DNA from 3 places in the Erwinia pyrifoliae DSM 12163 genome. Region 1 is predicted to be linked to each of the others. Evidence: predicted binding sites of a transcription regulator. Region 1 holds the regulator's gene; each other region holds the start of a gene.

Region 1 (10,873 bases):
CGACCTTTCTGGCCGTCAGATTGTGGGTTGTAGCAGGATCGTACGTTTTAATGGAACCGATTCCGCTAAGAACAGTTTAACTTATCTTTATGGAGAAATCCTGGTGGATTTTTACGTAAATCGCAATTTAGTGGTTCAACGAATATGAGTCGCGGTCAAAACAGCAGGTTAACGCGTATCAGATACTGGATTATTCGTCTGGTGCTGGGCATAACGGCTTTATGGTTGAGCGGTTTAGTGATTTTTGCTTTTGTGCCGGTACTTTTCTCTGCCGTGATGGTTGAGCGGCAGTTGGGGGCATGGTTTAGCGGTGATTTTAGCTATGTCGCTCACTCTGATTGGGTCGACATGCCGGATATATCACCGTGGATGGCGCTGGCGGTGATCGCCTCTGAAGATCAAAAGTTTCCCACTCATTGGGGGTTTGATGTTGCGGCAATCCAGTCGGTGCTGGACAGCGATGGCGAGAAGAAGGCAATGCGTGGCGCCTCAACGTTATCGCAGCAGACGGCTAAAAATGTCTTCCTTTGGGATGGGCGCAGCTGGCTACGTAAAGGGCTGGAAGCCGGATTAACGGTAGGCATAGAGTCTGTCTGGACCAAACGGCGCATCCTGACCGTTTATCTTAACGTTGCTGAAATGGGGAAAGGGGTTTTTGGGGTTGAGGAGGCATCGCAGCGCTACTTCCATAAACCTGCCAGCCGTCTGACCCGTTCTGAAGCGGCGTTGCTGGCGGCGGTGCTGCCCGATCCGCTTCATTTCAGGGCGAATGCGCCGTCTGCATACTTGCGCCAGCGGCAGCAGTGGATTTTACGCCAAATGCGCCAATTAGGTGGGGAAAACTTCCTGCTGGAACATAAGTTGCGGTGAAAATTAACCCCGTGTTGCGAAAGGGCTGTCGCGAGGATCAGGCCGGCGGCAGGTTGTCGGCCTTGATCCGTGGCTCAGTCTTCATCAAAACCGGCATCAAACAGGTCGATAACTGCCGCCAGCGCTTTCTCTTCCTCGGGGCCGCTGGCTTCCACCTCAATATGGCCACCTTTAGCTGAATCCAGCATCAGCAGAGCGATAACGCTGCTTGCTTCGGCTTCAGTACCGCTTTCATTGCGCAGCAGCACTTCGGCATCAAAACTTTGTACCAACTCAAACAGCTTCATCGCCGGGCGGGCATGCATCCCCAACTTGTTTTTAATCTCTACGGTCTGCTTTATACTCATGTTTTGCGTTTTTCCAGCGTACGATGGCGAGACTGAACGTTTTTGCCGCGCGAGCGGAAATAGTCTGCCAGCTGCTCAGCAATGTATACCGAGCGGTGTTTACCACCGGTACAACCGATGGCGACGGTCAGATAGCTGCGATTGTTAGTTTCCAGCATGGGTAACCACAACTCCAGATAACTGCGCGTCTGATAAATAAAGTTATGTACTTCAGTATGGCGGTCGAGGAACGCGGCAACGGGGCGGTCAAGGCCGGTCATCGGACGCAGCTTCGGGTCCCAGTGCGGATTGGGCAGAAAGCGCACGTCAAAAACGTAATCGGCGTCGATTGGAATACCATGCTTAAAGCCAAATGATTCGAAAACCATTGTCAGTTCGCGCTCACGCTTACCCAACAGGCGGGTGCGCAGCATTTCTGCCAGCTCATGAACGGACATTTCTGAGGTATCAATAATCAGATCGGCGCGGGAACGCAACGGCTCCAGCAGAACATTTTCTTCATCAATGGCACTTTCCAGCGACAAATTTTTACTGGAAAGGGGATGCAGACGGCGGGTATCACTGTAACGTCGGATCAGGGTATTGCGATCGGCATCAAGAAACAGCAGCTGCGGCGAGAAACTATCAGGCAGACTGGTGAGCGCGTGTTCGAATACCTCTGGGGTTTCCGGCATGTTACGCACGTCAATACTCACCGCCGCAGACATATTGCGCTCTGCCAGCGAGTTAGCCAGATCGGGCAGCAATACCACGGGTAGATTATCCACGCAGTAGAATCCCATATCCTCCAGGGCGCGCAGCGCCACTGATTTCCCAGATCCTGAACGACCGCTGACGATCATCAGCACCATTTACTTTTCCCCCAGTTTAGCCCTTTGCACCTTTGTGCATGAAGTCGCAACCGCTTTAGCCGCCTCGCCCGTGTTGTTACCGGGCCGTGTTTCTACCCGATGTGGGGTGAACGGTGTCCATATTGCTGACCCCATTTGGCGTTTTGCAATTGTTTTATTATCACGCCAATGATTGTGGATATATCACCGCTCGGTTAGATCCGATGGTGATCTTCCGTGATGATTTGATACAGTTCTTCATCACTCTGTGCAGCGCGTAGACGACGCAGAACGGTTTTATCTGCCAGGCGTTTGGCGACCAGTGAAAGTGTGTGCAGGTGCGTTTTACACTGATCTGCCGGCACCAGCAGGGCAAACAGCAGATCCACAGGCTGATTATCAATGGCATCAAAAGCGATAGGGTTCTCCAGCCGTATAAAGACGCCTACGGCACGCAAAGTATCTTCTTCAAGTTTGCCGTGCGGGATGGCAATGCCATTACCAATACCGGTACTGCCCATTCTTTCGCGCGTCAGAATAGCATCGAAAATTATCTGCTGTGGCAGGTTAAGCTGTTTAGCCGCCAGTTCACTGATAATTTCCAGAGCGCGTTTTTTGCTTTGGCAATGTACATCATTACGCGTGCAGGCGACGCTTAGCACGGAGTCCAGTTCCAGTTTCAGATCGTTGTTCATCATAGTTTCACTTACTTATTCACTTCCGCAGGGCGTATGGCATTTTCCCAGGGGTTGAATCAAAAGGTTAACCTGCCGTATCGAGTAACGGCTCGTCTTATCACAAAAGACGAGCCGTTAACCGCGTTCAGCCTCACTCATGATTTCGGTACTGAAAAATCCAGCCGGTGCTTAGTGAAGTTTAGTGTTGTTTTAGCTTTTCTTTATGTTTATTCAACTGACGCGTCAGCTTATCGATGAGGCCGTCAATCGCCGCGTACATATCTTTATCTTCCGAGGTGGCATGCAGCTCTCCGCCGTTTACATGCAGCGTGGCATCTGCAATTTGCGTCACTTTTTCCACTTTTAAAACAATATAGACCTGATTAATCCGGTCGAAATAGTGCTCCAGTTTGGCAAATTTAGCGGTAACAAACTCACGCAATGGTTCCGTGATTTCAACGTGTTGTCCAGTGATATTGAGCTGCATCGTGTCTTCCTTCTCTGTTCGTTCAAACCAGCTGTTTACGCTGATTTGATGGCGGGATGGATAAAGACTCTCGGTATTTTGCCACCGTACGCCTGGCGACCATAATTCCCTGTTCGGAAAGCATGGAGGTTAGCTTACTGTCGCTAAGCGGTTTGGCAGGATTTTCCGCCGAGACTAACTTTTTCACCAGCGCACGAATGGCCGTGGATGAGGCTTCGCCCCCGCCTTCGGTGTTGACGTGGCTGGAGAAAAAATACTTCAGTTCAAAAATGCCGCGCGGGCTGTGCAGGTACTTTTGCGTGGTGACGCGCGAAATCGTTGACTCATGCATATCGACCGCGCTGGCAATATCTGCCAGTACCATCGGACGCATAAACTCTTCACCTTGTTCAAAAAAAGCCTGCTGTCTGTCGACGATGCAACGGGTCACTTTCAACAGGGTATCATTACGGCTTTCCAGACTTTTGATCAGCCATTTCGCCTCCTGCAGGTGACTGCGGATAAACTGCGAGTCGCTATCGCTGCGCGAATTCGAGCCAAGAGAAACGTAATGCTGATTGATTTTCAAGCGCGGTAAGCTGTCAGCATTAAGCTCCACCGCCCAGCGATGGCTGATTTTACGCACCAGTACGTCCGGGATAACATACTCCGGTTCCTGAGTATTGATCGACTGACCGGGCCTGGGATCGAGGGTTTGAATCAGCAGCATTGCGCTTTTAAGCACCTCTTCCTTCAGGCGCGTGACGCGCATCAGGCTACGAAAATCATGGTTTGCCAGCAGATCGAGATGTTCGCTGACAATCAGACGAGCCTCTTTGAGAAAAGGATACTCTTGAGCGAACTGCGATAGCTGAACCAGCAAACAGTCACGCAGATCGCGCGCGCAGACGCCCACCGGATCAAAGCGCTGCACCCGTTTCAGCACCGCTTCGATTTCCTCTGGTGCCAGCTCGTCATTACCCATGCTGTCGAGGATTTCTTCCAGTGAAACCGTCAGGTAGCCGGTACTATCAACGGCATCGACAATCGATGTTGCAATTGCCCGGTCGGTATCGCTAAACGGCGTCAGCTCCACCTGCCACATCAGATAGTCCTGCAGTGTCTGAGTGGTTTCCCCCTGATAGACGGGCAATTCATCGTCATGGTAGTCGGTGCCGGTCCCTGAGGGCGTGCCGGCGGTATAAATCTCATCCCAGGTGGCATCCAGCGGCAGCTCTTCCGGCATGTCCTTCTGTTCCAGTGCTTCCCGGGTATCCAGCGCCTCGGTTTCCTGATATTCGCGACTGTCGACTTCTTCATGAATATCGGTCTGTTCAAGCAGCGGGTTACTTTCCAGCGCCAGCTGAATTTCTTGTTGTAGTTCAAGCGTAGATAGCTGTAACAGGCGAATGGCCTGTTGCAACTGTGGCGTCATGGCAAGCTGTTGGCTCAGCCTGAGTTGTAAACCTTGCTTCATATTCAGGATGTTAATTCCCCAGAAATCATACCTAAGGTGAACACCTTATCAGAGTCTGAACTCTTCACCTAAATAGACACGCTTCACTTGTTCATCGGCCAGGATTGCTTCCGGGGTACCGTGGGCGATTAAGTGCCCCTGGCTGACAATATAGGCGCGTTCGCAGACTGCCAGCGTTTCACGGACGTTGTGATCGGTGATCAATACGCCAAGGCCGCTGTCACGCAGATGTTCGATGATTTTTTTTATATCAATTACGGATATCGGGTCAACCCCGGCGAAAGGCTCATCCAGCAGGATAAATTTTGGATTGGCCGCCAGCGCGCGGGCAATTTCCACACGGCGGCGTTCGCCCCCGGAAAGCGCCTGACCCAGGCTGTCACGCAGATGAGCGATATGAAACTCTGCCAGTAACTCATTGGCACGGTCTTCGCGCTGTTCGCTGGTGAGATCGTCACGGATCTGCAATACCGCCATCAGATTGTCATAAACGCTGAGGCGACGGAAAATAGAGGCTTCCTGTGGGAGGTAGCCAATCCCCCGGCGCGCGCGCGCGTGTAGCGGCAATATACTGATGTCTTCTTCATCGATCACGATGCGCCCCGCATCGCGCGGCACGATCCCTACAACCATATAAAATGTCGTTGTTTTACCCGCCCCGTTGGGGCCAAGCAGACCAACGATTTCGCCAGACTTAACCTGCAGGCTGACATCTTCAACCACGCGACGACCTTTGTAGGCCTTCGCCAGGTTTTCTGCAATTAAGGTTGCCATATTCGTTAGTTACTCTTCTTTTGACCGTTTGATGAAGGGTCTTTATCTTGCAGCTGTGATGGCACCAGCACGGTAGTAACGCGTCTGCCGGTGTTGCCGAAGGCCTGCATTTTCTGTTCTTTCACCAGATAGGTAATGCGATCGCCTTTGACATTGCTGTCGAGCTGTTCGAGATAAGCGTTACCGGTTAACTCGACCAGATCGCTCGCCAGCTCGTAATGCATTTTCTGAGCGTGGCCCTGAACCGGTTTACCGTTATCCTGCATTTGGTAGAACGTTGCAAGATTGCCATAGGCGTCGACAATGGTTTTTTTGCTATCGCCGCCTGGGCGGGTCACCACCACTTTATCCGCCGTGATTTTGATGCTGCCTTGAGTCACCACCACGTTGCCGGTGAATGTGGCCACATTCCCCTGCATATCCAGCGCCTGGTTTTCTGAATCAATATTAACGGGTTTATTGGAGTCGCCAGTCAGTGCGAAGGCCGGAACGCTAATGGCCAGCAGCAGGCTGGCTGTCAGTAACTTTAAGCTTTTATTGTTCATTTTGAATTTCATAAGATGTTTTGACCTTTTCAATCAACTCGGCAGTTTTGTTCCGCAAATTCCCACGCATCTTCATGCCGGTAGAGTTAAAGCTACGGCCGTAAAGGTTGACCCGATCCTCCGAAGTGACGTCCTGGGTGGTCAGGTTAACCTGTGCGTTGTCCGTTTTGATCCGCTCAAGCTGTGCATCCTGAGTCAGGCTGTCTACCTGCACATGCCCATAGAGATACAACATCCGATCGTTGGTGAGCCTCGCTTTATCTGCACGTACTGTCCAGGACGGCGTCTTATTGTCGTCATATGTCGTCATCACCGGATTGTCAAACCAGCTCACCGCATCGGTAGCGTAATAGGTCGCTTTGTCTGAAACCAGCTTATAACTCATTGCGCCTGTAGGGCTATATACCAGCGTACGTGAATTATCGCTCATATAAGTCGGTTCAGTATCATTGCTGGTGACAGCACCTTCACTGTTATCGCTGTCCGTCAGATTCCAACCGATCAACACTATCGCGATAGTTGCCAGTATCAGTGTTATCCAGCGTCTTGTTTTACTCATACAGACTGCCCTATAGCCGTTGCAAACTTACCCTGTGCAATTAATATCAGGTCACAGATTTCGCGCACTGCACCGCGCCCGCCAGCGAGGCGCGTCACGTAGTCAGCACGGGGCAGCAGTATGGGATGCGCATCGGCGACCGTCACGCTCAGACCAACTTGTGCCATGACCGGCCAGTCAATCAGGTCATCGCCAATGTAAGCCACCTGGTGAGCGCCGAGTGCCAGTTTATCCAGAAGTTCGCGGAAGGCCAAAACCTTATCCGACTGCCCCTGGTAAAGATGATGAATACCGAGTGTGGTGCAGCGATCCTCTAACAGTTTTGCTTTACGGCCGGTAATAATCGCCACTTCTATTGCGGATGTCAGCAGGCAGCGGATACCGTAGCCATCACGCACGTTAAAGCCTTTCAGCTCTTCACCGTTATTGCCTTGATAGACCACGCCGTCCGACATCACGCCATCCACATCACAGATCAGGAGTTTGATGTGCTGTGCTTTAGTGATTACCTGCTGGCTTACCGGCCCGTAGCAGGTTTCAACGGTGGTTGCTGGGTGACTCATTTTTTCGCTTCCTGGGTTAAACTACGCCAGCGCGCAGCATGTCATGCATATGGATCACGCCAATTAGCCGATCGTTGTCGGCAACCATGACGCAGGTGATATTCCTGGTTTGCATCAGATTTAGTGCATCCACTGCCAGCGTACCAGGCCGCACGCGAATGCCGCCCGGCGTCATCACACTTTCAATACTGGCGTGCTGGATATCAATGCCCATATCGAAGACGCGGCGTAAATCACCGTCGGTGAAAATACCCTCGATTTGCATCGAAGCGTCACAAATCACCGTCATCCCCATGTTTTTCTGCGTAATCTCCAACAGGGCGTCGCGCAGTGAGGCGTCACGGCTGACGTGTGGCATAGCATTACCACAGTGCATGATATCATCAACACGCAGTAGCAGCTTGCGCCCCAGCGCGCCACCGGGGTGAGAGAGGGCAAAATCTTCCTGGGTAAAACCACGGGCTTTTAATAGTGCAACGGCCAGTGCATCGCCCATCACCAGCGTGGCGGTGGTACTGGTGGTCGGCGCCAGGCCAAGTGGGCAGGCCTCTTGGGGGACTTTAACACACAGATGGATATCTGCCGCACGCCCCATTGCACTCTCCGGGCGGCTGGTGATGCAGATTAATGTGACGTGCAGGCGCTTCAGTACCGGGATCAGGGCCAAAATCTCTGAAGATTCGCCGGAATTGGAAATGGCAATCACCACATCGTCAGACGTCACCATGCCCAGATCGCCGTGGCTGGCTTCAGCAGGATGAACAAAGAACGCGGGCGTACCGGTACTGGCAAAAGTGGCGGCAATTTTTTTGCCAATGTGCCCTGATTTGCCCATCCCCATGACCACTACTTTGCCGCGACAGCGATAAATCAGATCGCAGGTATGGGTAAAGTCATCATTAATGTAGCGGTCGAGTTGTTCCAGACCTTCGCGTTCAATCTGCAAGACCTCTTTCCCGGCCTGTTGAAAATCAAAGTCGTTTTCGGCAGTGATATGCGCCATTATTCTCGAATCCTTTTACCAGAAGGCCACTGAGGGGAACTGGTATAGCATGCCCACCCAGCAGATAAACCCGCACAGCAACAGCGCCCCGGCCAGCCGGCCAATGCGGCGACTGCGCTGCAAACAGACCAGTGTAAATAGCGCGCTAACGCCGAGCATAACCCAGTAGTCACGGGCAAAGGCTGCTGCATCGAACGCGCCAGGATGCAGTAACGCCGGAATGCCCAACACGATAGCCAAATTATAAATATTAGAACCTATCAGGTTACCGATGGCGATATCATCTTCGCCTTTCAGGGCACCGGCAATGACGGTAGCCAGTTCCGGCAGGCTGGTGCCGACGGAGATAATAGTCAGTCCGATGACCAGTTCGCTAACGCCGAAGTAGTCGGCAATCACCGTGGCGTTATCGATGACCATGTTGGTTGACATCGGCAGCACGATCAGCGCCACTGCCAGCCACAGGAAAGCAACGGTATTGCCTGTGTCGTCACGCGGTAGTTCGGCCAACTGTTCACGGGGTAACGAATCATTATTTTCGCGCTCGGCCCGGCGGGCGATTCTAATGATAAACAGCAGGTAGACCGCCGCTATTGCCATTAAGGTCAGACCATCGACACGGCTCAGTTGATTATCAAACAGCATGACGCTACATAGCAGAGTCACTAGCAGCATCAGCGGCAGTTCGCGGCGAATCAGATTAGAATGTACCGTTAGCGGGTGCAGCAGCGCCGCTGCGCCGAGGATCAACAAAATATTGGCGATGTTTGAACCCATTGCCGTCCCTATGGCGATATCCATTTGCCCGCGCGCGGCGGCAGAAAATGAGACGATCATTTCTGGCAGCGAGGTGCCAATACCCACCACGGTCATACCAATAATTAGCGGGGGTATCCCCAAAGAACGACATAAAATAGCTGCGCTAAACACCAGACGATCGGCACCGTAGACCAATAAGACTAAACCGATAATCAGTAGTGCTGTAGCAACGAGCATGAAGTGTCCTTTTAATCGGTTATAATCGTCGGTTGCCGTACATGACAGTAGGTTACGGCTGTTTTAAGGCAGTGATTTTGACGGTGTCTAAGCAAAAAGTAAAACCTATGGCAACTTAAGCTACATCTTATGAGGTAAGTTTCTGTAAAAGTGTCCAGCCCCGCAGGTAATACGTTACCATCGGGATTACATTAATTGTCTGATAATAAGAATCGAGGTAGCTATGAGCCAGACGGAAACGAATCTGGTGGATGTCCGGGGCGTGAGCTTTTCCCGTGGCAATCGGCCGATTTTCGATAACATCTCGCTTACGGTGCCCAAGGGAAAAGTCACGGCTATCATGGGGCCTTCCGGTATTGGTAAGACCACACTACTACGCTTGATTGGCGGGCAACTGCCGCCGGACAGCGGGGAAATATGGTTCAATGGCGAAAATATTCCTGCACTTTCCCGCTCCCGATTGTACGAAGCGCGCAAAAAGATGAGCATGCTGTTTCAGTCGGGCGCGCTGTTTACCGATCTGAGCGTATTCGATAATGTGGCCTGGCCGCTGCGAGAACACTCTCATTTACCAGCCCCATTACTGCGCAGCACGGTAATGATGAAACTGGAAGCCGTCGGGCTGCGCGGAGCGGCAAATCTTAAACCTTCTGAACTGTCTGGCGGCATGGCTCGCCGCGTAGCGCTGGCGCGAGCGATTGCGCTGGAGCCGGATCTGATTATGTTCGACGAGCCGTTTGTAGGCCAGGATCCTATCACCATGGGCGTATTGGTAAAGCTTATCGACGAACTCAATCACTCTTTAGGCGTGACCTGTATCGTGGTTTCCCACGATGTGCCCGAAGTGCTGAGCATTGCCGATTACGCGTATATTGTTGCTGGCCAGAAGGTGATCGCTCAGGGAACTGCCCCCGATCTGCGTAAAAATGATGACGCCCGCGTGCGTCAGTTTATCGATGGTATTGCCGACGGGCCGGTACCATTCCGTTTCCCCGCCGGGGATTATCTGCAAGATTTAGTCGGCTCAGGGAGTTAACACACTGATGTTTCTACAAGCACTGGCGTCATTAGGGCGTCAGGGAATTAATTTCTGCGCTTCTCTTGGACGCGCCGGATTAATGCTGTTCCATGCGTTGTTTGGCATTCCACGCTTTCGCAAGCACGCTCCGCTGTTGGTTAAACAGCTGTACAACATTGGCGTGCTGTCACTGTTGATCGTGGTGGTTTCCGGGCTGTTTATCGGCATGGTATTGGGCCTGCAAGGTTACCTGATTCTGAAAACTTACGGCGCTGAAGCCAGTCTGGGCATGATGGTGGCGTTGTCGTTACTGCGTGAACTGGGTCCGGTGGTTTCGGCACTGCTGTTCGCCGGGCGCGCCGGCTCGGCATTGACGGCTGAAATCGGTTTAATGAAGGCCACTGAACAGCTTTCCAGCATGGAGATGATGGCGGTTGACCCGCTACGGCGCATCATTTCGCCGCGCTTCTGGGCCGGTTTTATCAGCATGCCGCTATTGACGCTGATCTTCGTTGCGGTAGGCATTCTCGGCGGCGCGCTGGTGGGCGTGAGCTGGAAGGGCATCGATTCCGGCTTTTTCTGGTCGGCGATGCAAAATGCGGTTGACCTGCAAACTGATATTATCAACTGCACAATCAAAAGCGCCGTATTTGCGGTGACCGTGACATGGATAGCGCTGTTTAACGGCTACGATGCCATTCCGACGTCTGAAGGTATCAGTCGGGCAACAACGCGTACTGTAGTACAT
Region 2 (10,873 bases), 350 kb from region 1:
CAGGAGAAGCGAAGAAGTATATGGATCTTTATTTTGAGCGCTATCCGGGGGTTCTGCAATACATGGAAAGTACTCGCGAGCTGGCGGCGCAGAAAGGCTATGTATCGACGCTGGACGGTCGCCGTCTGTACCTGCCGGATATCAAAGCCAGTAATGCCATGCGCCGTAAGGCGGCCGAGCGTGCGGCAATCAATGCCCCGATGCAGGGTACCGCAGCGGATATCATCAAGCGTGCCATGATTGCCGTAGATCGCTGGCTGGAGCAGCAGCCATCCCCTGAAGTCAAAATGATTATGCAGGTGCACGATGAGTTGGTGTTTGAAGTGCATGCGGATGCGGTAGAAGCGGCTTGCGCGCAGATCCGTGCGTTGATGGAGGGGAGCATGAAGCTGGATGTGCCGTTGCGCGTAGATATTGGCGTAGGTGACAACTGGGACCAGGCTCACTAACTGCGCTCAGTAGCGGCTCACCGGAGTTTGTATTAGCGGGTTCCGGTGATTTTCTCCTGACCATGACGGGCTTTAAACGGTGCCTGATGCGGTTATTTAACCCTTTAGCTAACCACTTATGCTAAATCATCTTTTTCGTTATAAAGCTACAAAATTGACCGTATTTTGTGAGCCAGGTTAGATTAATTGTGTCATTTTCTGAAAATTAACGGCAAAAACCCCTTTTGAGCGCTCAAAAAATCATGTAGAGTTCGCTTTGTAGGGTACAGAGGTAAGATGTTCTATCTTTCAGGCCTTTTACTTAACGTAATCGGTTTTGGCTGAATATTTTAGCCGCCCCAGTCGTCATGACTGGGGCGTTTTTTATTGCCTGTCGTCTGGATTTCTGCGTGCCGGCCGCGCCCGGTCATCTCAGTTACTGCATGATAAACGCTTGCGTGTTTTACGCATTTGCCGCTCGCGGCTAACGCCAGACACCTGGCTTCAGGTCAGACCGCGTTTTCTTCGGTCGCCGGAGGAAGATCGCGATACCAGCTGTCCAGCTTCTGGCTCAGTTTGTCGACGCCAATTTTCTTCAACGATGAAAACAGTTCAACCTCTACCGTACCCAGGAAGGTTTTAGCCTCTTCCCTTACTGCATTCAACTGTGCTTTGCGCGCGCCGGACGCCAGTTTGTCGGCTTTGGTCAACAGCACCAGCACTTCTCTCCCGCTCTGCACGGCCCACAAGACCATTTGTCTGTCCAGCTCTTTCAACGGGTGGCGAATGTCCATCAGAACCACCAGTCCTTTAAGGCAGTGGCGGTCGTGCAGATACTCCGCCAGAGAACGCTGCCACTTCAGCTTTGTCTCTTCCGGAACTTCGGCATAGCCATAGCCAGGCAGGTCGACCAGACGGTAGCCTTCAGCAACCTGAAACAGGTTAATCAGCTGCGTGCGCCCCGGTGTTTTACTGGTACGTGCAAGGCTTCTCTGATTCGTCAGCGTATTTAACGCACTGGATTTCCCCGCGTTCGAACGCCCGGCAAAAGCAACCTCAATGCCGGTATCGGCAGGCAAATGGCGAATATCGGGGGCGCTGGTGACAAAATGGGTGAGGTGATAATTCCAGCCAGACAATGTAGATACTCCAGATAAAAAGGGCAATTGGGCTGATTATACCCTGTATGGCTGCAAAGCGCCCGGTAAGACACCCGCCTGCTTTACGGTTGTAAGACATTGACTATTTTTGCTGCCAGCACTCTCTGTTATTTACTCCGGGAAGGTTATTTTTTTTGATTATTATCATATGCTTATGAGATAACCTCTTAAAGAAGAAAGTGGAAAACACTGCCTCTATGTCGTGAGGCTGACAGGTTCGTTTATATTTAAACGCAGAAGCAGGATATTTCACTTCAGGATGAAGCGCCCAGGGAGTATCAGGACGACCACGGGCCGGGCAGGAAATGTGTACAGGCCTACGCGACAGGGATAGGGAAGTTTACCCGGAGTGGTAAGTCACAGCCTGGGCAATGGAAAACAGGGATACTGGTTGCTAAAAAGGATGCTGAAAATGTCAGTCCTTCTGCGGAAGGTGCAAAAAAAGGCGACAGGATGACCTGCCGCCTTTTTTCTTGCTCTGCTTTCTGCTAGATTCCGCCGCAATTCTATACTGAATATAAAAGTCTGAGAGCAGAAACCATGAAGCAGCCTGCACGCACGCCCCAGGATAAGAAACCGGCATCACGAGTGAAACGCAAAACTCGTGAAGAAATCAACCAGGAAGCACGCGATCGCAAACGCGACAAAAAGCACAGCGGCAATACCTCCGGTAGCCGGGCTAATCCGGTCACCGGGAGCCAGAAGGGCGATAAGAGCAAACCCGCTAAAGACCCACGCATCGGGAGTAAGAAGGCGATTGCACTGGGTGCGGATATTGTCCCCACTAAGCCGGTTAAAGCGGCTAAACCGGCGGTGGCGAAAAAACCGCGTCTGTCGCCGGAAGAAGAGCTGGCGATGCTGGAAAATGACCCACGTCTGGATGCGTTGCTTGACCGTCTGGAAAATGGCGAGACCCTGTCAGCAGAAGATCAGGCCTGGCTGGATCAGTCGCTTGACCGTATTGATGCGCTGATGGAGCAATTAGGTATTGCGCTGGATGATGACGCCGCCGACGACGAACAGGCGGAAGAAGACATGTATCGTCTGCTGAAAGGTAATCATTGATACTCCGGCTAATACCGCCGTTTTCTGTCGTGACTCAGGCAGCGCATTTTCGCGCAGCCTTAACTTTTCTCGATATCTGGCAATGATTTGGCCTGGATCAATGATTGCGCTGATTCTGCCGTGCTGGCTGGGCGGAATGTTGGTTAAACTACAACGGCTATCGCGGCTGAAAACCCGGCTGCGCGGCCGGATCGTCAGCCAGCAGCTTGCTGTGACGCGGCGATCTGCACCACCACGCAGATAAGGCCAGTGAGCATGCAGATACAGACGACAGAGTGGGATCTTCCACTGATCGAGAAATACAACCTATCCGGCCCACGCTACACTTCTTATCCGACCGCGCTGGAGTTCCATCAGAATTACGATGAGCAGGCCTTTTTGCAGGCTGCGCTGCGTTATCCTGAACGCCCGCTGTCACTCTATTTGCATATTCCGTTCTGCCATCGCCTTTGCTATTTCTGCGGCTGTAACAAGCAGGTGACGCGTCAGCAGCATAAAGCCGATGACTATCTTGCCGCACTGATGCTGGAAATTGCCGCCCGCGCCCGGTTATTTCAACAGCGTACCGTCAGTCAGATGCACTGGGGCGGCGGCACGCCAACCTTCCTCAATAAAGAGCAGATCGGCCGCCTGATGGCGTGTCTGCGTCAGCATTTTCATTTTAGCGATACGGCGGAGATATCGATTGAGGTTGACCCGCGAGAAATTGAGCTGGATGTATTAGATCATCTGCGTGCTGAGGGGTTTAACCGCCTGAGCATGGGGGTGCAGGACTTTAATAAGCAGGTGCAGGAAAAGGTGAACCGGGTGCAGGATGAGGAGACGATCTTCGCTCTGGTAGCCCGTGCGCGTCAGCTGGGGTTTATTTCCACCAATATTGACCTGATTTATGGTTTGCCAGCACAAACGCCGGAAAGCTTTGCCTTTACCTTGCAGAAAGTGGCCGAGCTGAATCCTGACAGGCTGAGCGTATTTAACTATGCCCATATGCCCGCACTGTTCGCTGCCCAGCGCAAAATCCGTGAGGCCGAGCTACCGGACGCACAGCAGAAGTTAGCGATTCTGCAACAGACCATTGCTACCCTGACGGCACAGGATTACCAGTTTATAGGCATGGATCACTTTGCCCGCCGGGACGACGAGCTGGCGGTAGCGCAGCGTGCGGGCGAACTGCATCGCAACTTTCAGGGTTACACCACTCAGGGCAACTGCGATTTGTTGGGAATGGGCGTATCGGCGATAAGCCGGCTTGGGGACAGTTATGCGCAGAATCACAAGGAGCTGAAGCACTATTATGCGCAAATACACGCCAGCAACACGGCGCTGTGGCGTGGTTTACAGCTGACGGAAGATGACTGTCTGCGTAGCGATGTGATTAAGCGCCTGATTTGTCATTTTTCCCTGTCATTTAAAAGCATTGAGACGCGCTGGGGAATTCGCTTCCGCGACTACTTTGCGCAGGATCTGGCACAGCTACAGCCGCTGATCGCCGACGGGCTGGTGGAATGCCATGATAACGCGCTTGTCGTCACCGCTAAGGGACGATTGTTGATCAGGAATATCTGCATGTGCTTCGACCGCTATCTGCGTCAGAAAACGTCTGGTGCACGATTCTCAAGGGTTATCTGAATAGAAAAAGAAAAGGCGGCTCCGGTAGGTCACCGTGCCGCCTTTTCATCGTCCAAAAGGGGACTATTCCATCCCTAACTCTTTCAGCTTGCGCGTCAGAGTATTACGCCCCCAGCCGAGCAGCCGAGCCGCTTCCTGCTTATGGCCCTGAGTATGGCGCAGCGCGGTGGTCAGCAGCGTGCGCTCCAGCTCCGGCTGCGCCTCGGATAACAGATTTTGATGACCGGAACGCAATGCCCTGTCGGCCCACTGCGCCAGCAGCGTGACCCAGCTGTCCGGCAGCGACTGCGCCGGGTTTTCGGGCGTCGCGGTCTCAAACAGCTCCGGCGGCAGATCCTGGATCAGCACTTCCTGACCGGCAGCCATCACCGTCAGCCAGCGACAGGTGTTCTCCAGCTGGCGCACGTTACCGGACCAGTGCAGGCGCGTCAGCGCGGTTTCGGTCTCCGGGTGCAGGATTTTGGCTTCCACCCCCAGCTCGCGTGCGGCGACCTGCAAGAAATATCCGGCCAGCCGTGGAATATCTTCCCGGCGTTCGCGCAGCGGCGGTAAATGCACGCGGATCACGTTCAGACGGTGGAATAAATCCTCACGGAATTTCCCCTCCTGTACTCGCCGTTCCAGATTCTGGTGGGTAGCGGCGATAATACGGACATCCACTTTGACCGGCGCATAGCCGCCGACACGATAGAACTGGCCATCCGCCAGCACGCGCAGCAGACGGGTCTGAACATCCAGCGGCATATCGCCGATTTCATCAAGGAACAGCGTGCCGCCGTCGGCCTGTTCGAAACGCCCCTGACGGATCTGATTTGCCCCGGTAAACGCCCCTTTTTCATGACCAAACAGCTCTGACTCGATCAGGTCTTTCGGGATTGCGGCCATATTCAGCGCTATAAAGGGCGCTTTGGCACGCGGACTGTGGCGATGCAGGGCATGGGCCACCAGCTCTTTACCGGTGCCGGATTCGCCATTGATCAGCACGCTAATGGAAGAGCGTGACAGGCGTCCGATAATGCGGAACACATCCTGCATGGCCGGTGCTTCACCGATGATATCGGTTGTCGGGCCGCTCACCGACTGATTGCGTGGCTGCTGCTGCTCCTGATAGTGGCTGATGGCACGTTCCACCAGCGCCACCGCTTCATCAATATCAAACGGTTTTGGCAGATAATCAAACGCACCCTGTTGATAGGCACTGACCGCCGCATCAAGGTCAGAATGCGCGGTCATGATAATCACCGGCAGCATGGGGTGGCGTTGCTTAATCTGTTTCAGCAGCGCCAGCCCATCCATGCCGGGCATGCGAATATCAGACAGTAAAACGTCCGGGGTTTTTGTCGCAAGGGCTTCCAGCACCTCGTTTGCGCTCTCAAACGCCGCGCACTGTAAACCAGCTCCAGTGAGCGCACGCTCAAGCACCCAGCGGATGGAGCTATCGTCATCGACGATCCAAACTATCCCTCGTTGCATAGAAACCTCACTGGCGAATAGGCAAGTAAACTGAAAATTCCGTGTGTCCGGGCCAACTGTTGAACTCTATTTTCCCCGAATGCTGATCGATCAAGCTGCGGGCAATGGACAGTCCTAATCCTGTACCGCCTTCGCGGCCGCTCACCATCGGGTAAAACAGCGTATCCTGCAGCTGCGCCGGAATGCCGGGACCGTCGTCTTCAATATCGATGCGTGCCACCAGGCGGTAACGTGTGCCGTGCAGCGTCAGCTGGAAGGCCGTGCGGGTACGTAATGTAATGGTTCCGCCCTCTGCGCCCAACGCCTGCAGCGCGTTGCGTACGATGTTGAGCAGAACCTGTTCGATTTGATCCGGGTCATGAGGAAGCTCTGGCAGGCTCGGATCGTAGTCGCGAACCAGTGACACATTATCAGGCAGTTCCATCGAAACCAGATTAACCACCCGTTCGGCCACCTGATGAATGCTTTGGGTAATGTGCATTCCCGGCTGCTGCGGCCCCAGCAGACGGTCGACCAGATTGCGCAGGCGGTCTGCCTGTTCAATGATCACTTTGGTGTATTCGGTCAGCGCCGGATCGGGCAGGGCTTTGGCCAACAGTTGTGCTGCGCCACGTAGCCCGCCCAGCGGGTTCTTGATCTCATGTGCCAGACCGCGCACTAAGTCACGCGCTGCCACCTGTTGCGCGTGCTGCAGCTGTTCCTGGCTCAACCGGCGCTGATTATCCATCGGCGCCATTTCCAGCAAAATAAGCCCATCAGGCAGGCGCTGTGCGGTTAGCGACATAATGTGCGCGCGGCTGTCCACCACCAGGGTGACTTCGCTGTCGGTGAAGCCCTGTCCGGCGTCCAGACTTTCGAGCATCACCTCAATATTCAGGGAAAAATACCCCATCAGTTCCGGCAGTGGCGTACCAAACAGCTTGCGGGAACTCTGCGCCAGCAACTGCTGTGCGGCGGGGTTGGCGTAATGAATCACCAGCTCGCCATCGACCAGCAAAATACTGTTGATCAGCGAATTGAGAATCTGCCCAGCATCGGGCAGCGTGCCAGTTGCCATACAGCATTCTCCTGAACTTCTTTTGCACCAATTTAGTGCATTATAGCCGCGTCAGCTGAAATCGTCCTGCTGAACGATAAATTTGCGGTGAAAAAAACCCATCCGGAGATGGGCTGAAAGTTTCCACGGCAACATATACCCGGCGTCCTTCATACCCCAGCTGCGAGATGAAATTCGCCGGATAACAAAATTAAACGCTGTAGTACAGTTCGAACTCCACCGGGTGCGGAGTCATGCGCACGCGCTCCATCTCCGCTTTACGCAGCTCGATATAAGCTTCGATAGCGTCGTCGGTGAACACACCACCACGCGTCAGGAACTCACGGTCTTCGTTCAGAGCGGCCAGGGCTTCGTCCAGAGATCCAGCAACTTTTGGGATCTCCGCTTCTTCTTCCGGCGGCAGATCGTACAGGTTTTTGTCCATCGCATCGCCCGGGTGGATCTTGTTGATGATGCCGTCCAGGCCAGCCATTAGCAGTGCCGCGAAGCACAGGTACGGGTTTGCCGCCGGGTCAGGGAAGCGCGCTTCAATACGGCGTGCTTTCGGGCTGGCAACAACCGGAATACGGATAGACGCGGAACGGTTACGCGCAGAGTAAGCCAGCATAACCGGCGCTTCGTAGCCGGGAACCAGACGCTTGTAGGAGTTGGTGGTCGGGTTGGCCAGCGCATTGATCGCTTTAGCGTGTTTGATTACCCCACCGATGTAGAACAGGGCAGTTTCAGACAGGCCGCCGTATTTGTCGCCGGCGAACAGGTTAGTACCGCCTTTAGACAGTGACATGTGGCAGTGCATACCGGAGCCGTTATCGCCGAACATGGGCTTAGGCATAAAGGTTGCGGTTTTGCCGTAGGCGTGAGCCACGTTGTGTACCACATATTTGTAGATCTGAATTTCGTCAGCTTTTTTGGTCATGGTATTGAAGCGGGTAGCCACTTCATTCTGACCTGCCGTCGCCACTTCGTGGTGGTGAGCTTCAACCACCAGGCCCATCTGTTCCATCGTCAGACACATGGCAGAACGGATATCCTGCGATGAATCGACCGGAGGAACCGGGAAGTATCCGCCTTTCAGACCCGGACGGTGGCCTTTGTTGCCGCCTTCGTATTCTTTGCCGGTGTTCCAGCAGGCTTCGATATCATCGATAGCCACATGGGAGCCGGAAGTGCTGCTGCCGAAACGGATATCGTCGAACAGGAAGAACTCCGGTTCTGGTCCAAACAGCACGGTGTCGGCGATGCCGGAAGAGCGCAGAAAATCTTCAGCGCGTTTGGCGATGGAGCGTGGATCGCGGTCGTAGCCCTGCATAGTGCCTGGCTCAAGGATGTCACAACGAACGATCAGAGTGGAATCTTCAAAGAACGGGTCAAGGACAGCGGTGGTGGCATCCGGCATCAGAACCATGTCGGATTCGTTAATACCCTTCCAGCCACCAATCGAGGAGCCGTCAAACATTTTGCCTTCTTCGAAGAAGTCAGCATTAACCTGGTGAGCAGGAATAGTTACGTGCTGCTCTTTGCCTTTGGTATCGGTGAAACGCAGGTCAACAAATTTGACTTCGTGTTCGTTCATCATCGACAGAACGTGTTCAGCGGACATACTTAACTCTCCTGGATTTTTTCATTGTCGTCGTGGTTAGAGAACTTCCACGGTGCGCTGTGCATTTGCCGCGCTACTTCCGATAATAAAGATCTCTGACAAGCTGGCAACCGTGTGGAAAAGGGCATTTTTCGCTTAGTAGGGTATTTGCGAAATCTATGCCAACTTTTTTATTTTACGCAAAAGGCGCTATGATGCGCCCTCTCGTCAGACGGGGAATGCACCATGATGGAAGTCGCGCACCATCCTGGTGCTGTTGAGTGGTAAATGGTCACCATTTTGGTGCAATGGCAACATTCCCGTGCAATCTTTGCACTGGCAATGGGTGCAAGAACCATCCGGACAGTTATCTTTATATGAAGTCTTCGAACTTGTTCAGTCCTTCGATTAATCCGTGTACAATAGCGCGCTATTTCTAATGCCTGAGGCAAAGCTGTGATCGAAAATTTGCGTAACATCGCCATTATTGCCCACGTTGACCATGGTAAAACTACCCTGGTTGATAAGTTGCTACAGCAGTCCGGGACCTTTGATGCCCGCACCGAAGCAACCGAACGCGTAATGGACTCCAACGATTTGGAGAAAGAGCGTGGGATTACCATCCTCGCAAAAAACACCGCCATTAAATGGAATGACTATCGCATCAACATCGTTGATACCCCTGGACACGCCGACTTCGGCGGTGAGGTAGAGCGTGTGATGTCAATGGTTGACTCGGTGCTGCTGGTTGTGGATGCAATGGATGGCCCGATGCCGCAAACCCGTTTCGTGACCAAAAAAGCCTTTGCTAATGGTCTGAAGCCGATCGTGGTCATCAACAAAGTTGACCGTCCGGGCGCGCGTCCGGACTGGGTTGTTGACCAGGTATTTGACCTGTTCGTCAACCTGGATGCCACCGACGAGCAGCTCGACTTCCCGGTGATCTACGCCTCTGCCCTGAACGGTATCGCCGGTCTGGACCACAGCGATATGGCGGAAGACATGACTCCGCTGTACGAAGCGATCGTCAAACATGTGTCGCCACCGCAGGTTGAGATGGAAGCACCTTTCCAGATGCAGATCTCTCAGCTGGATTACAACAACTACGTTGGTGTTATCGGTATCGGCCGCATCAAGCGCGGTAAAGTGAAGCCTAACCAGCAGGTCACTATCGTCGACAGCGAAGGCAAAACCCGCAACGGTAAAGTCGGTAAAGTTCTGACCCACCTGGGCCTGGAGCGTATCGACGCGACCGAAGCGGAAGCGGGCGATATCATCGCAATTACCGGTCTGGGCGAACTGAACATCTCTGACACCATCTGCGATCCGCAGAATGTGGAAGCGCTGCCGGCACTGAGCGTTGATGAACCTACCGTGACCATGTACTTCAACGTCAACACCTCTCCGTTCTGCGGTAAAGAAGGTAAGTTTGTGACTTCGCGTCAGATCCTTGACCGTCTGAACAAAGAGCTGGTACACAACGTGGCGCTGCGCGTTGAAGAAACCGAAGACTCTGATGCGTTCCGCGTATCGGGCCGTGGTGAACTGCACCTGTCGGTTCTGATTGAAAACATGCGTCGTGAAGGCTTCGAAATCGCCGTTTCACGTCCTAAAGTAATCAACCGTAAAATCGATGGCCGTATGCAAGAGCCATTCGAGAACGTGACGCTGGATATCGAAGAACAGCACCAGGGTTCTGTGATGCAGGCAATGGGCGAGCGTAAGGGGGATGTGAAAGACATGATCCCTGACGGCAAAGGCCGTATTCGTCTTGACTACCTGATCCCGGCGCGTGGCCTGATCGGCTTCCGTACCGAGTTCATGACCATGACTTCTGGTACCGGCCTGCTGTACTCCACGTTCAGCCACTATGATGACGTGCGTGCTGGTGAAATCGGCCAGCGTCAGAACGGCGTGCTGATCTCTAACGGCCAGGGTAAAGCGGTTGCTTTCGCCCTGTTCAGCCTGCAGGATCGCGGCAAGCTGTTCCTTGGCCACGGTGCTGAAGTGTATGAAGGCCAGATTATCGGTATTCACTCACGTTCTAACGACCTGACGGTGAACTGCCTGACCGGTAAGAAGCTGACCAACATGCGTGCTTCAGGTACTGATGAAGCTACCACGCTGGTTCCGGCTATCAAGATGTCTCTGGAGCAGGCTCTGGAATTCATCGATGATGATGAACTGGTTGAAGTGACGCCTCAGTCGGTGCGTATTCGTAAACGTCACCTGACGGAAAACGACCGCAAACGTGCAAGTCGTGGTCCTAAAGAAGCTTAATCCGCCGTTGACTCGTCGGTTTCAGGATGCAGCAAGGCCAGGCCTCTGCATCCTGAATGATGACGGCTAAAGTCGCGCGTTCTTCAGGGTCGGAACTTCTCTGACCCTGCAACTGCCCTGCAGTTTTCAATTCTCCCACCTGTTCAGCCTTCCGTTTTACCGTTAGAGTGAATAACTTAGCGCAACACAAGGGAGTGACCAT
Region 3 (10,873 bases), 1.5 Mb from region 1:
GAAGTGCACGATGAGATTGCCCGCAAACTGAAACAGGAAAAGGCGGTTGTTGCTTTCTATAAACTGCAACAGAAAGTCAGCGATGCAGCCAGTAATGACAACGAGTCACTGGCGAGCGCCGAACAGGTTGCCGGTGTGAAAGCCGTTGATACCGATTGGTTTGATCGTGACAATCTGCCAGCCGAGCTGAAGTTTAAAGCGGTGCAGGACGCTATCTTTAACGGTGCTCTGTTAGGTGAAAACGGTGCGCCGGGCAGCAACTCCGAGGTGATTACCGTGGATGGCGATCGTGCGTTCGTTCTGCGTATTCGCGAACACAAACCGGAAGCGGTAAAAGCGTTAAAAGACGTGGCTGCACAAATTACCGATACGCTGAAACAGCAAAAAGGGTTGCAGCAGGCAAAAGCTCAGGCAGACAAACTGTTGGCTGAACTGAAAGCCGGTAAGGGTGACGACGCGCTGAAAGCAGCCAATCTCAGATTTGCCGCTCAGCAGACGCTCATGCGTACCGGACAGGATGCGTTAACCCAGGCTGCATTCTCACTGCCACTGCCACCACAAGGTAAGCCGTCCTACGGCATCAGTGAAGATGCTCAGGGTAATGTGGTGCTGATTGCGCTCGACAAAGTGCAAAAAGGCGAGATGCCTGAAGCGCAAAAACAGGCGTTGGTGCAGGGCATCACCCAGAATAACGCCCAGCTTGCCTTTGCAGCCATGCTTAGCAATCTGCGTAAGGAAGCGAAAATCAAATACGGAGCTATGGCTCAGGCGCAATAAGCCTCGTAAATTTTCTGCAACAGATTGCAACATTCAAGGCCGCTTATGCGGCCTTTTCCATTTCTGAAACAGGCCGTTTGCCGCGCTGCCACTTCGGGCGTAGAGTTGCCGTGCTGTCAAACACATGGAGGAAAAACAGCATGATGAATCATCGATTACAGGCGATCACCTTTGCCCTTGCTATCGGGCTGACGATGCCTTCTTTAGCCGCTACCAGCGCGCCAGATGAGCTTAGTAGCGGGGGAAAAACGTTGGCCGAAGAAAGGGGCGCCGCCGGGGCGCAGGTCAGTATTAATAGCGCCAGCGCGCAGGAGCTGGCGGCGGCGATGAGCGGCGTCGGTCTGAAAAAAGCAGAATCTATAGTCAGCTACCGCGAGAAATACGGTCCTTTTACTGGGGTAGATCAATTGAAGGAGGTTCCCGGTCTCGGCAACACGTTGGTGGAGAGAAATCTGGCGCGCCTCAAACTGTGATCCCTATCCTGAGTCGGCCATTTGCTCTGTAAACCGGATTGCTAACTGCTAATCTCTGAAAGGTCATACCCGTTTTTGTGGCCTTTCAGCGCGGAGAACATGGTTATGCGAACCGTTATAAAAGTACGTGGCTACCATCTTGACGTCTTCCAGCATGTCAATAACGCGCGTTATCTGGAGTTTCTTGAGGAAGCCCGTTGGGCATGGTTGGAAGAAGGAGGATCCTTTCACTGGATGAGCAAAAGGGGCCTGGCGCTGGTCGTCGTTAATATTAATATCAACTATCGCCGCCCGGCAATGATGGGCGACGTGCTGGATGTTGACTGTCAGCTGGTGAAGCTTGGTGGCAAAAGCGGCATCGTTGCACAGCGGGTTTCATTGCAGCCGGACGGAATTGAGATCGCAGATGCCATGTTGACCTTTGTCTGCGTCGATACCAAAACGCAGAGAGCACAGCCGCTGGAAGGGGAGTTGAAAGCACATTTGGCCGGCTTAGCCCCGGGGAGCTGATCAATACCCGCCCCGGGCCGTTACACCAGACCGGTTTTGCGCTTTAACTCCAGCGTGATCGCAGCAGGATTTTGCTGATATTCGCTCAATCCACGGGCGCGCAGATGGCAGGCGGCACAATCGCCACAGCCGTCGCCGATAATACCGTTATAGCAGGTTAGCGTCTGATGACGTATCAGCGGCAGCTGCTGCCAGTAGTCGGCCAGCGCCCAAGTCTCTGCTTTATTCAGCCACATTAGCGGAGTTTCGATGCGCAGTTCACGAGCCATACCGAGGTTAATCGCCTGGTTCAGCGCTTTAACAAATTCATCGCGGCAGTCAGGGTAACCGGAGAAGTCAGTTTCACAGGCACCGGTAACGATCGCTTCTGCTTCAATCTGATAAGCATAAATTGAGGCGAAGGTGAAAAACACGATGTTGCGGCCAGGGACAAAGGTGCTGGGCAGGCCACTGGCTGCGGGATTATAAGCCGGAACTGGTATGTTATCACGCGTCAGGCTGCTGACGGCCAGTTCGTTAAGCATGGTGACATCGAGCACTTTGTGCGCCCGAACACCCAACGACGTTGACAGCTGTTGGGCAACTTCTATTTCAGCGCGGTGGCGCTGGCCGTAGTCAAAGGTGACGCAGTGCACCTCGTCATACTGTTGTAAGGCCTGAATCAAACAGGTTGTGGAGTCCTGCCCACCGCTAAATACAACCACTGCACGCTTCATATTTTGTTTCCCCGATTATCTCACGGGGCTATGGTAATGCCTGGCGGCAAATAAAGGTATCCCCGGTCTTAGTGTTGCTTAACGATTACTGGCCCGTTCCGCTCTGGCTATAGCAGGTTGGCAAGCTCCACGATATAGCGTCAGCATAATTCCCAGCAGGAATGGCAGTAACAGGATCAGCGACTGGAGGCTGATGCTAACGCCGTTCAATTTGCTTTCCAGCGTCACGGCAATTAGAGGAAACACCAGAAATACCAGCGATGCCTGGAAGGGTTTGGCCGTTTGCTGCAGCGCAAAGTAGGCCAGAATACCACCCACCCCGGCGATCACCCCAAGATAAGCTATCGCCAGCAGCGCCTGTGGCGTAAAAGCCTGGTAATCAGGTGATTCACTGAGGCCGACAAGCGTCAGAAGTATCCCGGCACCCATGCAGGGTAGCGCGTTGTAGCTCAGTACCGAGATACCCGCACAGCGTTTTTTGCACTGTACATACATGACTGCATGGATTAGCACTGCCGCGACCAGTGCCAGAATTCCCAGCAGCTGACTTTCTGCGCTGGACTGCGTTTCATGCCACAGTATGGTGCCCAGTGCGCCGGTACTGATGCCAAGGCCAAGCAGCTGTTGCAACGTTGTTTTTTCTCGTAAAAATAACAGTGATGCCGCAAGAACGGCCGCAGGCATTGTGGCAAAAATAATGGCGGCCAGGCTGGAGGAGGTATAGCGTTCGCCGTAAATCATCAGGGTGAACGGGATTGCAAAATAGAAAAGCGTGACGCACAGCTGGAAGCCGCGTTGACCAGCGGGGAATAGCAGAGGGGCTTTTTTATAACGTGCCAACAATAACAGCAGCGGCGCGGCACAAAGAAAGCGCAGCCCGGTAGCGAAAATTGGCGGCACGCTGGCCACGGCAATTTTCATCGCCATCCAGGTGGTTCCCCAGGTAAGGGAAACGGCAGTGAATAGTCCAATGATCAAAATGTTACGATAAATTTTGTTGTTCATCCCGGTCATCCCTGAATGTAAAAGAGGAAAGCAGCAGATTAACGAAATGCCGGGAGAAAAGGTTGCTATAATATTGCTGCTTTTATCATATTAGGGAGAAAATTTTGCTACAAACAGCGCTGGATAAAAAAGACCGTATGCTTTTGAACCTGCTTCAGCAGGATTGTACCTTGTCACTGCAGGTGCTGGCGGATGCCGTAAACCTGACAACAACGCCGTGTTGGAAGCGCTTGAAAAGGCTGGAGGATGAGGGCTATATTCGCGGCCGGGTAGCGCTGTTGAATGGTGAAAAGCTCGGTCTGGATCTCACGGCCTTTGTGTTAATCAAAACTCGTCAGCACAGCAGTGACTGGTACCATCAGTTTGTCAGTGTGGTCCAGGCGATGCCGGAAGTGATGGGTTTTTATCGCATGGCGGGAGAATATGATTATTTGTTGCGGGTACAGGTAACCGATATGAAAAGCTATGATGGCTTCTATAAAACGCTGGTAAACAGCGTTCCCGGCTTACTTGATGTGACCTCGAGCTTTGCCATGGAAGAGATAAAATACACTACCGCTTTACCGGTTGGCCCCTGACAGGGACTGCCGCTAACTTAATCCGGCCAATAATCAGGATGTTCAATTGCGACTTTTTAGCCAACTGAGCTGGTTTTTCTTGCGAGAATGGCGCCGATATCTCGGTGCGGTGCTGCTGCTGATTGTCATTGCTGTACTTCAGCTATTGCCACCTTATGTTGTAGGCAAAATCGTTGACGGCGTCAGCCATGGGGTCATGAGCACCGGGCAGCTGATAATGTGGATTGGCGCAATGATAATCACCGCGATAATCGTCTATTTACTGCGCTATGTCTGGCGCATACTGCTATTTGGTGCCTCTTACCATTTGGCGGTTGAACTGCGTGAAGATTTTTACCGCCAGCTAAGCCGTCAGCACCCTGAATTTTATTTGCGGCACCGCACTGGCGATCTGATTGCCAGAGCCACCAATGACGTTGACCGGGTCGTCTTTGCAGCCGGAGAAGGCGTCCTGACGCTGGTGGACTCACTGGTAATGGGCATGGTGGTGCTGGTGGTGATGAGCAGCCAAATTAGCTGGCAGCTCTCCCTGCTGGCCCTGCTGCCGATGCCGATCATGGCGATGGTGATCAAACATTACGGCGACCAGCTACATCATCGTTTTAAAAGCGCACAGGCCGCCTTCTCCTCATTAAACGATCAAACCCAGGAAAGTCTGAGCAGTATCCGCATGATCAAGGCATTTGGTTTAGAGAACCATCAGTCGGGCCAGTTCGCAGCCATTGCTCAGGATACCGGGGAAAAAAACCTGCGTGTGGCGCGCATTGATGCACGTTTCGATCCCACCATCTACATCGCCATCGCTCTGTCAAACCTGTTGGCTGTCGGTGGGGGGAGTTGGATGGTCTGGCATGGTTCGATGACGCTTGGGCAGCTAACCAGTTTTGTTATGTATCTCGGTTTGATGATCTGGCCAATGCTGGCGCTGGCGTGGATGCTGAATATTGTTGAACGCGGTAGCGCCGCCTGGAGCCGTATCCGCTCGCTGCTGTCCGAAGCGCCGGTGGTCGCCGATGGTAATAAGTCGCTGCCGGAAGGGCGTGGGATGCTGCAAATTGCTATCCGGGAGTTTTGTTATCCTGGCGTGCAGCAGCCTGTGCTACGTAACCTCAATGTGAATATCAAACCCGGGCAAATGCTGGGGCTGTGTGGCTCCACCGGCTCGGGCAAAAGTACGCTACTCAGCCTGATCCAGCGCCATTTTGATATTGAACAGGGGGGCATTCGTTTTCATGCAATCCCACTGCCACAGTTGCGTCTTGACGCCTGGCGCAGCAGGTTGGCGGTAGTCAGCCAAACCCCGTTCCTGTTCTCTGACAGCGTGGCAAAAAATATTGCCTTAGGTCGTCCTGCTGCCACGCAGAGCGAGATTGAGCATGCGGCGCAACTGGCCAACGTGCACGAGGATATACTGCGCTTGCCGCAAGGGTACGAGACGGAGGTAGGCGAACGCGGGGTGATGCTTTCCGGCGGGCAAAAACAGCGTATTTCCATCGCGCGTGCGCTGCTGCTGAATACTGAAATTCTGCTGCTGGATGATGCCCTGTCTGCGGTGGACGCTCGTACTGAACACCAAATTCTGCAAAATTTGCGGCGCTGGGGAGAAGGGCGCACGGTGATCATCAGCGCACATCGTCTATCTGCATTGGCCGAGGCCAGTGAAATTCTGGTATTGCAGTATGGTGCCGTTGCCCAGCGTGGTGATCATGAACAGCTGCTCGCCATGGAAGGCTGGTATCGTGAAATGTATCGCTATCAGCAGCTGGAAGCGGCGTTAGATGAAGATGACATCGTACAGGGAGTGACACATGGCTAATACTACTCGGCTATGGCCGACGATCAAGCGGCTGCTTTCCTACGGTGCACCCTGGCGGAAATCCCTTGGCCTGGCCGTATTAATGTTGTGGATTGCCGCAGCGGCAGAAGTGCTTGGACCGGTGCTGATCGGTTATTTTATTGACCAGTTGGTGGCGAAACACCGTATGCCTTTTGGGCTGGCGGCAGGGCTGGTAACCAGCTACCTGTTGCTACAGCTGCTGGCCGCTTTACTCCATTACTGGCAGGCACTGCGGTTCAACCAGGCCGCAGTTGGCGTGGTACAGCGTTTACGCACCGATGTTATGGATGCCGCTTTGCGCCAACCGTTAAGCGCATTCGATACTCAGCCGGTCGGGCAAATTATCTCGCGGGTGACCAATGATACAGAAGTGGTGCGCGATCTGTATGTCACCGTGGTGGCTACCGTACTGCGCAGTGCTGCGCTGGTCGGTGCGATGCTGGTGGCAATGTTTAGTCTGGACTGGCGCATGGCACTGGTGGCGGTGGCCATTTTTCCGGCGGTGCTGACCGTGATGCTGATCTATCAGCGTTACAGCACGCCTGTTGTGCGCCGGGTGCGCAGTTACCTGGCAGAAATCAATAATGGTTTTAACGAAGTGATTAGCGGCATGAGCGTGATCCAACAGTTTCGTCAGCAGGCCCGTTTTGGCGAACGTATGGGCGAGGCCAGCCGCTCGCACTATCTGGCGCGCATGCAGACGTTACGCCTGGATGGTTTCCTGCTGCGGCCGCTGCTCAGCCTGTTTTCCGCGCTGATACTCTGCGGGCTGATGATGCTTTATGGTTTTTCATCTGTGGGAAGCATTGAAGTCGGCGTGCTCTACGCTTTTATCAGCTATCTCGGCCGGCTCAACGAGCCTCTGATCGAACTGACCACCCAGCAATCGATGCTGCAACAGGCCGTGGTAGCCGGTGAGCGCATTTTCGAGCTGATGGATGCGCCCCGCCAGCCTTATGGTAAAGATATCCAGCCGCTCAGTAGTGGCAGCATCGACATTCGCGACCTGACGTTTGCTTATCGCGCCAGTCGCCCGGTGCTGACGGATATCAATTTGTCGGTGCCGCCGCGCCATTTTGTTGCGCTGGTAGGGCACACCGGCAGCGGTAAAAGCACGCTTGCCAGCCTGCTGATGGGCTACTACCCGTTGAGCGACGGCGAGATCCTGCTTGATAATCGACCATTGCCCTCACTCAGCCATGCCGCACTACGCAACAGCGTGGCGATGGTTCAGCAGGATCCGGTGGTATTAGCTGATACGTTCTTCGCCAATATCACTTTGGGAAGAGAGATAAGTGAGGAAGTGGTTTGGGATGTTCTGGAGAAGGTGCAGCTGGCGGCGCTTGCGCGCTCTATGCCTGAAGGTATTCATACCCGATTGGGGGAGCAGGGTAATTCTCTTTCCGTCGGGCAGAAGCAGCTGTTAGCACTGGCCCGAGTGCTGGTCTCGACGCCTGAAATACTTATCCTTGATGAAGCCACGGCAAATATCGACTCCGGTACCGAGCAGACGGTCCAGCAAGCCCTGCGTGCGGTACGTCAGCGGACTACGCTGGTCGTCATCGCCCATCGACTATCGACGATCACCGAAGCGGATACCATCCTGGTGCTGCATCGCGGACGGGTGGTTGAACGCGGCAGTCATCAGCAGCTATTGGCGGCACGCGGACGCTACTGGCAGATGTATCAGTTGCAGCTGGCTGGCGCGCAGCTTGCCGTGTCATAAGAGTCCGGAAGAGACAATCGCTGTGCTGCACCAAATTCAGGCGAGAAAATGGCCGACGGTGAGAAAAAATGCACTGACTTAATGCATGGCGCACCATGTTGGTGCGTTATTTTTTCTTCTTTTTCTGCTTCTCTCTTTTCGTTCAAATGCAGTCTCAGCCAGGTATCAGCCCGACATTGACTCATCATATGAAATCTTCAGTTATTCAACTGTGGCACAGCCTTTGCTTAATAGACAGGTGTTGCTGAGACAGCCATATTTTAATCCTGGGGGATCGTATGAAGCTGGTTACCGTGGTAATCAAACCGTTTAAACTGGAAGACGTGCGTGAAGCGCTGTCGTCTATCGGCATTCAGGGACTCACCGTCACTGAAGTTAAAGGCTTTGGCCGTCAGAAAGGGCATGCGGAGCTGTATCGCGGTGCGGAATACAGCGTGAACTTCCTGCCAAAAGTAAAAATTGACATCGCTATTGCGGAAGACCAGTTGGATGAAGTTGTGGATGTCATCAGCAAAGCGGCCTACACCGGAAAAATAGGTGACGGGAAGATTTTCGTTGCAGAGCTGCAGCGGGTCATCCGCATTCGTACCGGTGAAACTGATGAAGCAGCACTGTAATCCGGGGCTAAGAATAGAATAGATGGGATGGGATAAAATGAAAAAAATTGCTACCTTCTGCCTCGCCGGGGCCACTTTTTTACCGTCGCTGGCAATGGCTGCTGCACCCGCAGTCGCCGACAAAGCTGATAATGCTTTTATGATGATCTGTACTGCCCTGGTGCTTTTTATGACCATTCCCGGCATTGCACTATTTTATGGCGGTTTAATTCGTGCGAAAAACGTGCTGTCAATGCTGACTCAGGTTGCCATGACTTTCGCCCTGGTTTGCGTATTGTGGATGGTCTACGGTTATTCTCTGGCATTCAGCGAGGGCAACGCATTCTTTGGCAGCTTTAACTGGGCGATGCTGAAAAATATCGCGCCTGGTGCACTGATGGGGTCTTTTTATCAGTATATTCATATCGCTTTCCAGGCGTCCTTTGCTTGTATCACCGTTGGTTTAATTGTTGGCGCTATCGCTGAACGCATCCGTTTTTCTGCGGTGCTGATTTTCGTGGTTATCTGGTTGACATTTGCCTACCTGCCAATTGCTCATATGGTGTGGGCCGGCGGTTTCCTCGCTCAGGACGGTGCGCTGGACTTTGCCGGGGGGACGGTGGTTCATATTAACGCCGCCGTTGCGGGGCTGGTCGGAGCTTATCTGGTGGGTAAACGTGCCGGTTTCGGTAAAGAAGCCCTTAAACCGCATAATCTGCCGATGGTGTTTACCGGAACGGCGATCCTTTACTTTGGCTGGTTTGGCTTTAACGCCGGCTCGGCCAGCGCAGCCAATCAAATTGCGGCTCTTGCCTTCCTCAATACGGTGATCGCGACCGCTGGTGCGATGCTAAGCTGGACCTTCGGCGAATGGGCGCTACGCGGTAAGCCCTCACTGCTGGGCGTCAGCTCCGGTGCTATCGCCGGCCTGGTTGCCATAACTCCTGCTTGTGGGTACGTAGGTGTTGGTGGTGCGTTAATTATCGGAGCGATCGGCGGACTGGCCGGCCTGTGGGGGGTAACCACCTTGAAAAAATGGCTGCGTGTTGATGACCCTTGTGATGTGTTCGGCGTGCATGGCGTATGCGGGATTGTTGGTTGCATCCTGACCGGTGTCTTCGCGTCTTCTTCATTGGGTGGAGTGGGCTATGCCGAGGGGGTGACTATGGGCCATCAGGTTTGGGTACAACTGTTCAGTGTTGGTCTGACCATCGTCTGGACTGCAGTGGTCGCTTTCGTCGGCTTCAAAGTGGCGGATATGGCTGTTGGTCTGCGTGTTCCGGAAGAGCAGGAGCGCGAAGGTCTGGATGTTAACAGCCACGGCGAGAATGCTTATAACAATTAATGTTTGGCATGAAAAGCCGAAGCCAAAAGTTAAGCGGGCCATTCAAGGCCCGCTTTTTTTATGCCACCAGGGTGTTATGAGTTTTGACGTATGACGCCTTCCTGTACGGTAGAAGCCACCAGGCTGCCCTGCTGATTGTAGAACTCACCGCGCACAAAGCCTCGGGCGCCGGAGGCGGAGGTGCTTTCTACGCTGTACAGCAGCCATTCATTGAGATCGAACGGACGGTGGAACCACATCGAATGGTCGATGGTGGCAACCTGCATGCCTGGCTCCAGAAAACCCTTACCGTGTGGTTGCAGCGCGACAGGGAGAAGATTGTAATCTGAAGCATAGCCCAGCAAATATTGATGAATACGTTTGTCGGAGGGCAGGGTGCCGTTCGCGCGTATCCAACTATAGCGCACCGGCTCACTGACGTGGCCTTGCAACGGGTTATGGAATTCAACCGGGCGGATTTCGAACGGTCTCTCGGCTAAAAACTTTTTACGGGCTTTTTCAGGAATAAACTGCACCATCTGGCGGGTCATATCAGACTCGGATGGCAGTGCATCAGGCTCGGGCACCTTGGGCATCGTTTTTTGGTGCTCAAAACCACTCTCATGGCCCTGGAATGAAGCGGTCATGTAAAAGATCGGCTGACCATTTTGCACTGCCTTTACGCGGCGGGCGCTGAAGCTTTGCCCGTCACGCAAATTTTCCACATCATAGATAATGGTTTTCTGGCTGTCGCCCGGACGCAAAAAATAGCTGTGAAATGAATGGGTGACGCGATCCTGCGGCACCGTTTGTTTGGCGGCGTACAGCGCCTGGCCTACCACCTGGCCGCCGAAAACCTGTCGCAGACCAAGATTTTCACTTTGTGCGCGAAACAGACCCTCTTCCAGCTTTTCCAGATCCAGCAGGTTTAACAGATTATGCAATGCCTGACTCATACCCGGTTCCTCAATATTTTTTACTACTGCAGTTTGCGAGATCCGACCAGCCAACGTCAATAACGGGTCGTATGAGCTTTTCTAAGACGGCCTGCACATGAAAATAGCCACATACAGGAAAAAATCAGCAACTTGTGCCAGTATTAAATCCACCAAAGTAGTAAAAATTGGCCAATCAGTGGCAATGTTTTGCCGTAGCACTGAGTTAAGGAGAAATGATTAATGAAAATCTGGCAAGTATTAAGTAGCGCAGCGCTGGCCGTTGCAATTTCGGGTTGTGCCGATAAAAGCACAAATGTGCCAACTCCTACACTGGGATCTCAGGTCGCCGGGCAGTCATCGACGCTGAGAATGCCTAATGTTAGCGGTACGGTA

The links. Region 1 encodes sigma-54, which starts transcription at its own class of promoters, with help from an activator protein. Its sites were predicted from a motif close to GTTGGCACANNTTTCGCTNT; they were not measured.
Positions count from the first base shown of each region.
Region 2: the regulator sigma-54 is predicted to act here: its motif matches at 8,559-8,578, upstream of glnA (glutamate--ammonia ligase).
Region 3: the regulator sigma-54 is predicted to act here: its motif matches at 7,833-7,852, upstream of glnK (P-II family nitrogen regulator).

Region 1 covers NC_017390.1:398,268-409,140, forward strand. Annotated here, with positions in the region: gene mtgA (monofunctional biosynthetic peptidoglycan transglycosylase) at 145-870, shown strand; gene npr (PTS phosphocarrier protein NPr) at 945-1,217, opposite strand; gene rapZ (RNase adapter RapZ) at 1,214-2,068, opposite strand; gene ptsN (PTS IIA-like nitrogen regulatory protein PtsN) at 2,263-2,745, opposite strand; gene hpf (ribosome hibernation promoting factor) at 2,924-3,211, opposite strand; gene rpoN (RNA polymerase factor sigma-54) at 3,234-4,667, opposite strand; gene lptB (LPS export ABC transporter ATP-binding protein) at 4,716-5,441, opposite strand; gene lptA (lipopolysaccharide ABC transporter substrate-binding protein LptA) at 5,447-5,998, opposite strand; gene lptC (LPS export ABC transporter periplasmic protein LptC) at 5,976-6,545, opposite strand; gene kdsC (3-deoxy-manno-octulosonate-8-phosphatase KdsC) at 6,542-7,108, opposite strand; gene kdsD (arabinose-5-phosphate isomerase KdsD) at 7,125-8,111, opposite strand; gene EPYR_RS01820 (calcium/sodium antiporter) at 8,127-9,107, opposite strand; gene mlaF (phospholipid ABC transporter ATP-binding protein MlaF) at 9,331-10,143, shown strand; gene mlaE (lipid asymmetry maintenance ABC transporter permease subunit MlaE) at 10,151-10,873, shown strand, end outside.
Region 2 covers NC_017390.1:43,982-54,854, forward strand. Annotated here, with positions in the region: gene polA (DNA polymerase I) at 1-449, shown strand, start outside; gene spfP (small protein SpfP) at 726-773, shown strand; gene yihA (ribosome biogenesis GTP-binding protein YihA/YsxC) at 938-1,567, opposite strand; gene yihI (Der GTPase-activating protein YihI) at 2,129-2,653, shown strand; gene hemN (oxygen-independent coproporphyrinogen III oxidase) at 2,909-4,282, shown strand; gene glnG (nitrogen regulation protein NR(I)) at 4,346-5,755, opposite strand; gene glnL (nitrogen regulation protein NR(II)) at 5,763-6,812, opposite strand; gene glnA (glutamate--ammonia ligase) at 7,003-8,412, opposite strand; gene typA (ribosome-dependent GTPase TypA) at 8,848-10,671, shown strand; gene yihX (glucose-1-phosphatase) at 10,872-10,873, shown strand, end outside.
Region 3 covers NC_017390.1:2,875,097-2,885,969, reverse strand. Annotated here, with positions in the region: gene ppiD (peptidylprolyl isomerase) at 1-777, shown strand, start outside; gene EPYR_RS13140 (helix-hairpin-helix domain-containing protein) at 918-1,250, shown strand; gene EPYR_RS13135 (acyl-CoA thioesterase) at 1,356-1,760, shown strand; gene queC (7-cyano-7-deazaguanine synthase QueC) at 1,781-2,476, opposite strand; gene EPYR_RS13125 (DMT family transporter) at 2,555-3,481, opposite strand; gene EPYR_RS13120 (Lrp/AsnC family transcriptional regulator) at 3,586-4,059, shown strand; gene EPYR_RS13115 (SmdA family multidrug ABC transporter permease/ATP-binding protein) at 4,106-5,875, shown strand; gene EPYR_RS13110 (SmdB family multidrug efflux ABC transporter permease/ATP-binding protein) at 5,868-7,622, shown strand; gene glnK (P-II family nitrogen regulator) at 7,901-8,239, shown strand; gene amtB (ammonium transporter AmtB) at 8,262-9,563, shown strand; gene tesB (acyl-CoA thioesterase II) at 9,638-10,498, opposite strand; gene EPYR_RS13090 (YbaY family lipoprotein) at 10,721-10,873, shown strand, end outside.